Regions from separate parts of the Microbulbifer maximicatervae genome, predicted to be linked through region 1. Evidence: predicted binding sites of a transcription regulator. Region 1 holds the regulator's gene; the other holds the start of a gene.
What was found. Region 1 encodes sigma-54, which starts transcription at its own class of promoters, with help from an activator protein. Its sites were predicted from a motif close to TGGCACANNNNTTGCNNT; they were not measured.
Positions count from the first base shown of each region.

Region 2: a site for sigma-54 is predicted at 1,946-1,963, ahead of ACJJIS_RS21145 (RtcB family protein). Genes of this name have one in related genera too.

Region 1 is NZ_CP174334.1:971,807-977,595, forward strand. Features, by position in the region: gene rapZ (RNase adapter RapZ) at 1-852, opposite strand, end outside; gene ptsN (PTS IIA-like nitrogen regulatory protein PtsN) at 958-1,419, opposite strand; gene hpf (ribosome hibernation-promoting factor, HPF/YfiA family) at 1,423-1,713, opposite strand; gene ACJJIS_RS04210 (RNA polymerase factor sigma-54) at 1,910-3,376, opposite strand; gene lptB (LPS export ABC transporter ATP-binding protein) at 3,571-4,296, opposite strand; gene lptA (lipopolysaccharide transport periplasmic protein LptA) at 4,389-4,946, opposite strand; gene lptC (LPS export ABC transporter periplasmic protein LptC) at 4,933-5,502, opposite strand; gene ACJJIS_RS04230 (KdsC family phosphatase) at 5,499-5,789, opposite strand, start outside.
Region 2 is NZ_CP174334.1:4,841,224-4,847,012, forward strand. Features, by position in the region: gene ACJJIS_RS21135 (slipin family protein) at 1-29, opposite strand, end outside; tRNA gene ACJJIS_RS21140 (tRNA-Ser) at 399-470, opposite strand; gene ACJJIS_RS21145 (RtcB family protein) at 660-1,889, opposite strand; gene rtcR (RNA repair transcriptional activator RtcR) at 2,109-3,707, shown strand; gene ACJJIS_RS21155 (C13 family peptidase) at 3,768-5,258, shown strand; gene ACJJIS_RS21160 (TSUP family transporter) at 5,347-5,789, shown strand, end outside.

The DNA.
Region 1 (5,789 bases):
TTGCTCCCTGTGGCGTATCTGGACGTTATCAAACTCTTTAGAAAATTTCTTTACCAGCTGTTCAACCATATAAACTGATCGATGTCGGCCCCCAGTGCAGCCGATAGAGACACAGGTGTAGCTGCGATTACTTTTCTGGTAGGAGGGTAGCCAGTTTTCCAAAAAGTTGGTGATGTCAGCCTCCATCTTTGCGGTCTCTGGGTGAGAGCGCAAGAATTCAGCGACCTCGATATCCTTACCGGTTTTTTCTCTTAGAGCTGGTTCCCAGTAGGGGTTGGGTAGACAGCGCAAGTCAAAAATCAAGTCTGAATCCACAGGCACCCCATACTTGAACCCAAAGGACTGGAAAAGAATCGCCATGCTGTTTGATTGTTCACCAACAACACGATTTTTAATCAGTTCGCGCAGTTGGTGCAAACTCAGGGTGCTGGTATCAATAACCATATCCGCGATGGTTGAGATAGGGGTGAGAAGCTCTTTTTCCTGATTGAGAGCTTCTAGCAAATGGGTGCAATCATTGCTGAGAGGGTGCTTTCGTCTGGTCTCACTGAATCGCTGTACTAAAACCGGCTCGCGGGCATCGAGATAGATAACATCACATTGAACCCCTGCCTCGCGCAAGGACTCAATAACACTGGGAGCCTGTCTAATGTCTTGCCAGAGGTTGCGGGCATCGACACCCAGGGCCAGAGGTGTGTTTTCTTTTGGCGGTTGTGCCTTGACCCTCTTAACCAGCTCCGGGAGCAGGCTGGTGGGAAGGTTGTCGATACAATTGAAGCCGACATCTTCCAGTAATTGCAGTGCAGAACTTTTTCCGGAGCCGGAGCGTCCACTAATTATCACCAAGCGCATGGAGAGCCCTTTTCTTTGATCAAGTCTTTATTATTTCGCTTGTTGCACTACCTGAACAATGAGGCGAATGTCAGCTCTGAGACTCAGTTACTAACAAAACCTCCTCTAGGCGGCTGCAGTACTATCAATAGCGAGGGCATATAGCTCATCACTACTTTGTGCTTGCCTTAGCTTATCTCTAACCTGGCTGTTGGAAAACAGAGCGGCGATTTCGGCTAGCGTATCCAGATGTTCCTGCTCAGCATCTTCGGGGACCAGAAGAGTAAATAGCAAATCGACAGGCTGGCGGTCGACAGAGTCAAAATCAATGGCGGGCTGGGTGGTACAGAGAACCCCAATGGGGCTATCACAGCCGGGCAGCCTGCAATGGGGAATGGCAACACCATCGCCGATACCGGTGGAACCAAGGCGCTCACGGGCGATCAGTTGGTTAAAAACTGTATCGGAGTCGTGTTGGGGATATTGTTCGGCGATGGCCTGGGCAATATTGAGCAGTAGCTTTTTTTTGCTGCTCCCCGCCAGATGGCAAAGGCTAAGGCGGGGAGAGAGTAATGCTTCCAGTGTCATAGTTCAGCGATGGTTCTGCAACTTCTCTTTGTGTTTTTTCAGTTGGCGGTCCAGCTTATCGGTGAGCGCATCAATTGCCGCGTACATATCTCTGTCTTCGGATCCAGCACAGAGGTCGTGACCGTTTATATGTACCGTCGCCTCAGCTTTTTGGATCAGTTTCTCGACGGATAAAATTACTTGCGCGTTGGTGATGTTGTCGTAATGTCTGGACAGCTTCTCCATTTTGCTTTCGCAGTAGCTGCGCATAGGTGAGGTAACGTCGACGTGGTGGCCACTAATATTGATCTGCATGGATTTCTCCTTAAAGGTGCATCACAAGCCGGCGCTCACCCCCTATCGGGTCGCAACCCTACTAGGAAGTGGGCCAGAATGGAAGGATACACTCAAATTTTGGATTTTGGTTGCAGGTTGGGGGCGGAAGGTGCCAGTAGCGTATGACTGAAGGTGGGTTAGGGGTCAGATTAATTGGCTGTGTTTGGGTTGTAACTTAAATGAGCCTCTTTCTCTCACTTGAGGAGGGGATACCCATAGATTCGCGGTATTTCGCTACCGTTCGGCGCGCAACCTTGATGCCTTGCTTGTCCAGCTCCTGAGTGATCTTGTTATCTGATAGCGGCTTTCGAGGTACTTCTGTGTCAATCAGCTTGCGAATCAGGGCTCGAATGGCGGTGGATGACGCATCCTCACCGGAATCTGTACTGACGTGGCTTGAGAAGAAATATTTGAGTTCGAAAACTCCCCGTGGAGTCAGCATATATTTTTGAGTGGTCACTCGGGATATGGTGGATTCATGCATGCCAATGGTTTCAGCAATATCTGCCAGAACCATTGGTCGCATTGCCTCTGGGCCTTCCTCAAAAAAGCCTTGCTGCTTATCCACAATGGACGTAGCGACCTTTAGCAGGGTGTCGTGGCGGCTCTGCAGGCTCTTCAAGAACCAGCGGGCCTCCTGCAAGTGATCCCGCATGAAATTGTTTTCCCGGGAGTTGTCCGCCCGTTTTACCAAGGAGGCGTAGTGGCCATTAATCCGGATCTTGGGAGTGATTTCTGGATTGAGTTCGACCAGCCAGCGGTGATCCTTGCGGGACACAATAATGTCGGGAATGACATAAGCGGGCTGTTCCCCGCTGAACTCCTCACCTGGGTTGGGGGTTAGTGTCTGGATAAGGCGGATCACTTCGCCGAGCTGGGCTTCGTTGAGGCGTGTGCGTCGGGTGAGTTGCCTGAAATCCCTTTTTCCAAGTAATTCCAAGTGGCGCTCAATAATGGTCTGCGCTTCGTTTAGCCACGGAGTTTCCGCTGGTAGCTGCTTGAGCTGGAGTAGAAGGCATTCTTGGAGGTTTCTGGCCCCACAGCCAGCTGGTTCGAATTGTTGTACAGCTTTAAGGACTGCAACTACTTCATCTTCTTCGAGCTGAAGGGAGGTGGCTACGTCATCAACGGTGGTATTGAGAAGACCGTTTGGGTTGATGGCGTCAATAAGGTGCTCGCCGATCCATTTATCGTGACTGGAAAGTGCTGTCAGGTTTAATTGCCAGCGCAAGTGGTCTTGAAGTGTGTCGGTGGAAGAGTTGCGCTCAAAATTGGGGTCGTCGCCCTCGGTGGGGCCACTGTAGCTGCTGTAAATGTCGTCCCAGTGAGAATCAACGGGCAGCTCTGTTGGAATATCCTGGTTCCAGTCGGAATCACCAAGCTCTTTTTCCTCAGCGGCTGCGTGGTTTAAATCCTCTCCTACAGCGGCTGGAGGCTCTTGTTGTGCGTTGCTCTCGTTATTGGCTGTTGCTTGTTGAGCCAGGTCTTCACCCTCAGCTTCCAGCATTGGGTTGCTGTCGAGGGCTGCCTGGACTTCTTGCTGTAAATCTAGTGTGGAGAGCTGCAGGAGGCGTATTGCCTGCTGCAACTGGGGGGTCATGGTTAGCTGTGCGCCGAGCTTGAGCTGGAGAGACTGCTTCATAATTTAAAGTTGCAGGCCAGTGCGACAAAGGGTTCGTCAAAATTAACCCGAGATGGCGCAGACTACCTTGGCCCTCAAACTATTACAAGCAATAAGCATGCCGACTATTGCCTGCCAGGAGGTCGATTTCTATGTGAAGTATGATATGTTTTTCGAAATTTTACCTATTTAGTTACGCCTGTCATCATTTGCCATTAAATGGTGAACTCGTGTCCCAAATAGACTTCGCGCACTTGCTGGTTAGCGAGGACATCATCGGGCGTGCCTGAGGCAATAATATGTCCCTCGCTAACGATATAAGCAGTTTCACAGATATCCAGGGTTTCCCTTACGTTGTGATCTGTGATCAAGACGCCGATATCCCTGTCCCGCAAGTGGCGAATAATGTGTTTGATATCGTTCACTGAAATAGGGTCTACACCAGCAAAGGGTTCATCGAGCAAGACAAAGCTTGGGTCTGTAGCCAGGGCTCGTGCAATCTCCACCCTGCGCCGCTCTCCGCCGGATAGGGCCATTCCTAGGCTGTTTTTAATGTGTGTGATGTTGAACTCTTCGAGCAACTCCTGGGCTTGCTCTTCGCGCTCTGCACGATTGAGCCCTTTTCGGGTTTCGAGGATTGCGAGAATATTGTCGCGTACAGACAGGCGTCGAAAAACAGAGGCTTCCTGAGGTAGGTAACCGATCCCTTTGCGGGCGCGCCCGTGCATTGATAGGCGGGTAATATCTTCGTTATCGATCAGGACTTGCCCGGCATCGGCCTGCACCAGCCCAGCGATCATATAGAAGCAGGTGGTTTTCCCAGCTCCGTTGGGGCCAAGTAAGCCAACGACCTGTCCGCTTGACACGCTGACAGATACATCTTGGACAACTTTTCTTTTCTTATATTGTTTGGCGAGGTGTAACGCTTGTAGCGTTGGCATAATGAGTCCTGAAATCTAACCGCGGCCGAGAGGGGCAGCGGATTACATCATTGTAAATAGCGCTGTTTTACAGGCATTGAAATTTGGATGAACTACTGGTCTGTGTCGGTATTAGCTTCAGCAGGCTCGCTGGCTTCGGTGCTCTCAGGTTTCCAGATCATCTCAACTCTGCCTTGGCCAGGCTGGCTGCGAGCGCTCATTTGCTCAGTTGCGAGATCGTAGTCGATTTTCTCCGCAGTTAGGGTGTTGCCATCGCGATCGATATAAGCTTGCCCGGTGAGCTGCAGTTCTTCAGAGCTGATGACATACTCGATGCGCTCAGCACGGGCTTTAACAGGCTCTTCGCTCTCCAATATCTTTTGTTGGAAGTGCGCGGGGCGGCCCACAGCAATGACTCGGCTGATTTCATCGCTTGCGGTAAAGTAGACTTCCACGCGATCTGCCCTGATTTGGAGGGAGCCCTGCGTGATGACCACATTGTCACTATAAACCACTAAATTATTGGCGCGGTCGGCTGACATAGATTCCGAGCCCACAGAGATTCTTTGGGTTCTATCGTCAGGTAAAGCCTGTGCTACGGTGGTAATAGCTGCCAGCGTAATCGCAGTGAAGGTCTTAAGCATAGAGGGATAGCGGTTATTGGGTGTCATAGCTGCTCTTCACGTCGGATAGAATTTCCATCCGGTTTTCTTTCAGGTAAGCGCGCATCCCCGTTCCTTCAGTGCGGTTGGGGCCGGAGCTAATAGTAACAACTTTGTCGGTCTCGGCGAATTCCCTGTCAGGGAAGATTGTGATTCGCTGTGTCTCCAATTGGATGCCATTCGGGCCAGGGAGTTCATCAATTTGAACGTCGCCACTAAGTACGATACGTTCTCCTCGATTGAAGGCCACACCCCTTTTGGACCGAGTTGCCCACTTGGGCTGGTCGTCCGTATAGAACAGCATGCGCGGCTCTTTAAGGTTGGCTCGATCCCGACGTTTAAATTGAAAATAGGTGATTTGCTCTGCATCCACTCGATAAGCTAGGTTGCCTGCCTGGTCAAAATGGCGAGTTTCAGCCCCTTTGATAACAAGGTCCGCAGCCCGATTTTGTTGCTGAGGAGTGGGCCTTTTGCCTAAGAACTGTTCTGGCGGACTCTCGGAAAACCAGAGCCCGGCACTTATAAGCAGAATGACCAGTATGAGAGGCAACCACGAGCGCATCATTTTTCTCCGATATAGGGGGCGAGCGCCGCGTCAAAGGTCCCTTGTGCAATCATAATGCGGTCGCAGACTTCGCGTACAGCGCCCTCGCCGCCACGGGCCTCTGTGATCCACAGGGCTCGCTCCCGTACGGGGGGGGCTGCATTAGGTGGTGCGATGGGGCATCCGACCTTGGTCATTACCAGTAGATCGGGATAATCATCCCCGACATAGGCGATATCTTCCAGGCGGCATGACTCTTCAGAAAGTAACTCCTGTAGTGCGGCAAACTTGTCCTCCCGGCCCTGAAT
Region 2 (5,789 bases), 1.4 Mb from region 1:
TTCTTCCATATTTTGAACAGAGATATCATGGTTCTTATCTTTTATTCCATTTCTATACTGCGCTACCCCATTGGGCCGCAAGGGTGGGGCCCGTCCAGCGACAGGTGGTAAACCGTTTGTGCCGAGCGGGGCCCAGCGGCAGAGGACTTACGATTTCCCCCACATGGCTCCCCCTGAGCCTGCAGCCAAAATCCTTGGCCAGGAGACACAATCATAAATCTTGCCGCTGGATCGCACAGGGCAGACCCACGATTAACGACACAGTTGCCAGAATGCCTCCGCAGTAAATCGCTAAATCTTATTTACCGTATCGAGAGGCTATCGGACCCCAGGTAGATTTTTAATGGGGAGTCGAACCCCAGGCTCTCGCCTCTTTCCAGGTCGTTTGGATAACGATGGGACTTTGGCAGGAATCGAACCTGCTACCAATCGATAAGTTATCGACTGCTCTACCAAATGAGCTACAAAGTAGGCGTTTGAACTTCTATCCCGTGGGTACACCTGCCGCCATAGGCGGTGGTGCCGGGCCGGGATTCAGAACCGGCTCCGCTGACGGACTAAAGGCCTCAAACTCGGTTGCGGCAACCCGGCAAATTCGCCCGGCAACCTGCATGCTTTGGCAATTGCCTTAGTTCGGCCGATCCCTGGCCTAAAACGCGTCAGCCTTTGACGCAAACCACTTGCTTGAGGGTGTAGACGATTTCCACCAGGTCTTTCTGTGCTGCCATAACCTTTTCTATAGGTTTGTAGGCCGATGGGGTTTCATCGATCACACCCTCGTCTTTTCGGCATTCCACATCGGCGGTGGCCGCGCGATGCTCTTCCAGGGAGACCAGCTTTTTGGCCTTGGTACGGGACATCACTCGTCCGGCCCCATGGCTACAGCTACAGAAGCTTTCTTCGTTACCCAGCCCCCGCACAATAAATGACTTGGCCCCCATACTACCGGGAATAATACCCATTTCGCCGGCACGCGCTCTTACAGCGCCTTTCCGGGTCACCAACACATCTTTGCCATAATGATGCTCACGGGAAACGTAATTGTGGTGACAATTCACCGCTTCCATCCGTGCCTCAAAATCCATCCCCAGGGCCTGCTTCACCGCGCTAATAGTTCGCACCATCATTACTTCGCGATTGATACGGGCAAACTCCTGCGCCCACTCCACCGCCTGCACATAGTCATCAAAGTGCTCTGTACCTTCCGGGAAATAGGCCAGGTCACTGTCCGGTAAGTGGATATGCCAGCGCTCCATATCCCGCTTGGCTTTCTCAATAAAGTAAGTACCTATTCGATTTCCCACTCCCCGAGAGCCACTATGCAACATCAACCACACGCTACCCTGTTCATCCAGGCACATCTCGATAAAGTGATTGCCTGTGCCAAGTGTTCCCAAATGATTGATATTATTAGTATTTTTTAATACTGGATGCCTCTCTTTGAGCAGTTCAAACTGGGCGGCTAGAGGCACCCAACCAGCAAGTGCATCGTCCGGTGGGTTCTCCCAGGCCCCCTTATCCCGCCCTCTCCCCCGGTGTCGTCCAGTACGGCCGTGGGGCACAGCGCATTCGATGGCGCTGCGCACTCCAGCCAGGTTGTCTGGCAGTTGCGCCGCCGTCAGGCTGGTGCGAACCGCCATCATGCCGCAGCCAATATCCACCCCTACGGCAGCGGGAATTACTGCCCCCAGAGTTGGGACCACGCTGCCAATGGTGGCGCCTTTGCCCAGATGTACATCAGGCATCGCCGCCACCCATTTATGGACGAATGGCATCTGCGAGATATTTTTGAGCTGCGCTTTGGCTTCATCTTCAAAAGGCACACCCAGGGTCCAAGACTTAATCGGTACCCCACCTGCCTGCATTACTTCATATGGCATTGGTTTCATCTTCCACTCCTTTTGAAACCGCGCTTGGTATTCATGTGTTTCATTTAGTTATTGATATAGCGAATTGGGTGCCAACTTTTGTAGACAGCTGAAAAATACTTGTAACCCATTGTTTTTTAACGATTTATTTTTTATCTCAGGATTTTTTAGTAGATTTCTTGAGACAGGGGATTCATAAATATCTATCTTTTTTGATAGTTAAATCATATTTTAGATAGCATGAAGACAATCGCTATCAGTATTCTCGGTACCAGTAAGGACCGGCGCGGCAAAGGCGACAAGCGCTGGGATAAGTGGCGCCCAAACATTTCCATGTGCCAGCACGATGACCTATTGATCGATAGGCTGGAGCTCCTTTTCGACAACCACTCAAAAAACCTGGCTGATCAGGTCACAGAAGATATTGCGCGGGTCTCTCCAGAGACCGAAGTGGTCCACCACCGGGTGAACTTCAATGACCCTTGGGATTTCGAGAGCGTGTATAGCAATCTGCTGGATTTCGCCCGCGCCTATAGCTTCAAGCCGGATGACGAGCAGTACCTGGTGCATATCACCACCGGTACCCATGTAGCTCAGATCTGCTTGTACCTGTTAACAGAGGCGGGGTATTTCCCCGGGCGTCTGCTGCAAACTTCCCCGGCGCGAAAGAACAGTAGCTTGCCGGGCGAATACCAAATCATCGATTTGGACCTGTCCAAATACGACCAGATTGCCTCGCGCTTCCAGAGGGAACACCAGGAGGGCACCACCTATCTGAAGGGGGGAATCGAGACCAACAATCTCGCTTTTAACCAGATGATCGAGCAGCTGGAGCAGGTATCGATTCGCTCCGACGCCCCCATACTAATTACCGGTCCCACAGGGGCAGGTAAATCCCAGCTGGCCCAGCGTGTCTTTGAACTACGCAAGCAGCGGGGCAAGCTGGAGGGTGGCCTGGTAGCCGTTAACTGCGCCACCCTGCGCGGCGAAAATGCCATGTCCGCCCTGTTCGGCCATCGTAAAGGCGCCTATACCGGTGCCACCACCCACCGTCCAGGCTTGCTAATGGAAGCAGATAAGGGCCTGCTGTTTCTCGATGAAATCGGTGAGTTGGGACTGGACGAGCAGGCCATGTTATTGCGTGCGATTGAGCATAAACGCTTTATGCCTTTCGGTTCTGATAAGGAAGTAAGCAGTCACTTCCAGCTGATCGCCGGTACCAACCGGGATCTGGTACAGCTCTGCCAAGAAAGTAAATTTCGTGCGGACCTGCTCGCCCGTATCGATCTATGGACCTACCGACTGCCCTCTCTACGAGAGCGCATTGAAGACCTGGAACCCAATATAGATTTTGAGTTAGAGGCTTTCTCCAGGAAATCCGGGCATCTTGTCAGCTTTAATAGAGCAGCACGGGAAAAGTACCTGAGTTTTGGGCGCTCCCGCGAGGCCAGCTGGTCTGCGAACTTTCGCGATCTTAACGCCAGTATCTTGCGTATGGGTACCCTCGCCGACGGTGGGCGTATCACGACTCAAGTGGTGGAAGAGGAACTCCATAGGCTGCGAATTAAATGGCAAAATCCACTAACAGATTCATCACTACCTCTTGCCCACATTGAAGCACTGTTGGGCCCTGATCAGATCGAACAGATGGATTACTACGAGCAAATCAAACTTGCTGGGCTAATTCAAGTTTGTGAAGAATCCAACTCGATGGCCGAGGCCGGACGCAAATTATTTCAAGTGAGCCGCACCTCAAAAAAATCCAACAACGACTCACACCGGGTACGCCAACTTTTAGATAAATACGGTCTTAAATTCGACCAGCTGAATAAAACATAGAGGCCACTTAGCATCATTTTTTGTTAGTCTGATTCCAAAAGCCGGATGCTGGATCATGGAATGAAATACACCTATTTAACCCCGTTTATTTTCTTACTCAGCGCCTGTGAGCCAACCCAGTTCGCAGGTGGTACCGCCTTGCCAGATGGCTCTGTTTACAGAGGCGAGATGCTTAACGGTCTGTTTCATGGACGGGGTCAGCTCGAATGGCCCAACGGAAGCCATTATCGTGGCGACTTTCAAGAAGGTCGCATGACAGGTGAAGGTGAGTTAACTGGAAGTGATGGCTGTAGCTATAAAGGGGAATTCCTCAATGGAGAACCCCACGGCAAAGGTCGCTATAACTGCGATGAAAATGAATGGGCGGGAGAATTCCATGAAGGGGAGCTGCAAAACGGTACTTTAAATTGGGATGAAGATGGGAGCTATCATGGTGAGTTTTTAGACTTTGATCCCCACGGCGAAGGCAAACTCACTGCGGAAGATGGCAGCCTTTATTTGGGCACCTTTGAACACGGATATTTAATACAGGGCAGCTACTCAGATAGCGATGGCTATCGCTATACCGGCAGCTTCGAGTACGGCTCCTATTCCGGCGAAGGTGAACTCACCCAGCCTGACGGTACGATTATCCGTGCCACTTTTCGCTATGGAGAAGCAGAAGGCGAAGGTGTACGAATAAGTACGGATGCAGAAGGAAACACTGTCGAGGAGTCTGCCTATTTTTCCGGTGGTACCTATTACCCCAGCGAAGACGCCTGGCGCGCACAGACGAATATTCCCGGTGCCCAAGCAGAAATCCGTCTCTATAGCGAAAGTGAGCGCTTACATGACGCTATAAAAGCCCTCCCCTCGCAGAGGCCCGGCGTGCGCGATATTTATACCCTACTGATAGGTGGTGATGGCACCTCTCCAGTATTCGCAAGGGAGCTGGACTGGGTGGCAGAGCGCCTCGACGAAGCCTTTAGCATTGACCAACGTATGCTGCGCCTCAGTAACGGCGGCGGATACGGTTTCCCCCTAGCTACCCGCACCAGTATCCAGGAAAGCCTCAATGCTATTGATCAGTTAATGGACCCCAAAGAAGATTTACTTCTTATACACCTGGTCAGCCATGGTGCTCGAAATGGGGATTTCAAAATTGCCGAAGGGGAGATTCCCCTAAATGATTTCTCACTGAAAGATGGGCAACGATTGCTGAACAATATTAACGCCCAGTACCAGTGGATCGTTGTTTCAGCCTGCTTTTCCGGTCAATGGGTAGAAGCCCTACATAGCCCCAATCGGGTCATCTTTACTTCGGCCGCTGCGGATCGCAGCTCCTTTGGATGTAGCGATGATTCCGAGCGCACCTGGTTTAGTTCCGCGCTTTACGGTGAAGCCCTCAATCAGGGAGTGAATAATCCTGAGGCATGGTTTGAAGCCGCCAAGTTAAAAGTAACCGAGATGGAACAGGAACAGGGGATTAAAAGAAGCCGCCACTCCCTGCCCCAATATTCAGTGGGAGAGAATTTCCTAATGTGGTGGCATGGAAAAAAATCGATTTATTAATTTTGGAATTCCGGTGCAAACCGACTAAAAAATTATTTTTGGTACTAATCACTATCTACCATAATACCAAGCGAAAGGAGATACCTTCTTGGAGTTCGCTAGCCTCTCTGTAGAGTTATTGTTTATATTGTTTTTCGTCGCCGTTATTGCGGGCCTACTTGATACACTAGCAGGTGGGGGCGGCCTGATAACTGTACCGGCCCTTATTCTTAGTGGCGTCCCGCCACTAGCTGCCTTGGGCACCAATAAATTACAAGGCAGTATTGGTACTGCAACTGCTACCTACATGATGCTTAAAAACAACAAGATCAGTTGGGATGGAATTAAAAATCTAATGTTATTTGCCTTTATTGGCGCAGCCATGGGCACAATAGCAGTACAGTTCATCAATACTGATGTTTTGTCATTTATTATCCCTGCTGTTCTTTTATTTATCGCTATTTATTTTATAGTTTCTCCATCCTTTACTCATAGTAGTACTAAACCCAAGGTCTCAAGGAAGAAATACCAATATGGCGTAATCCCATTTAT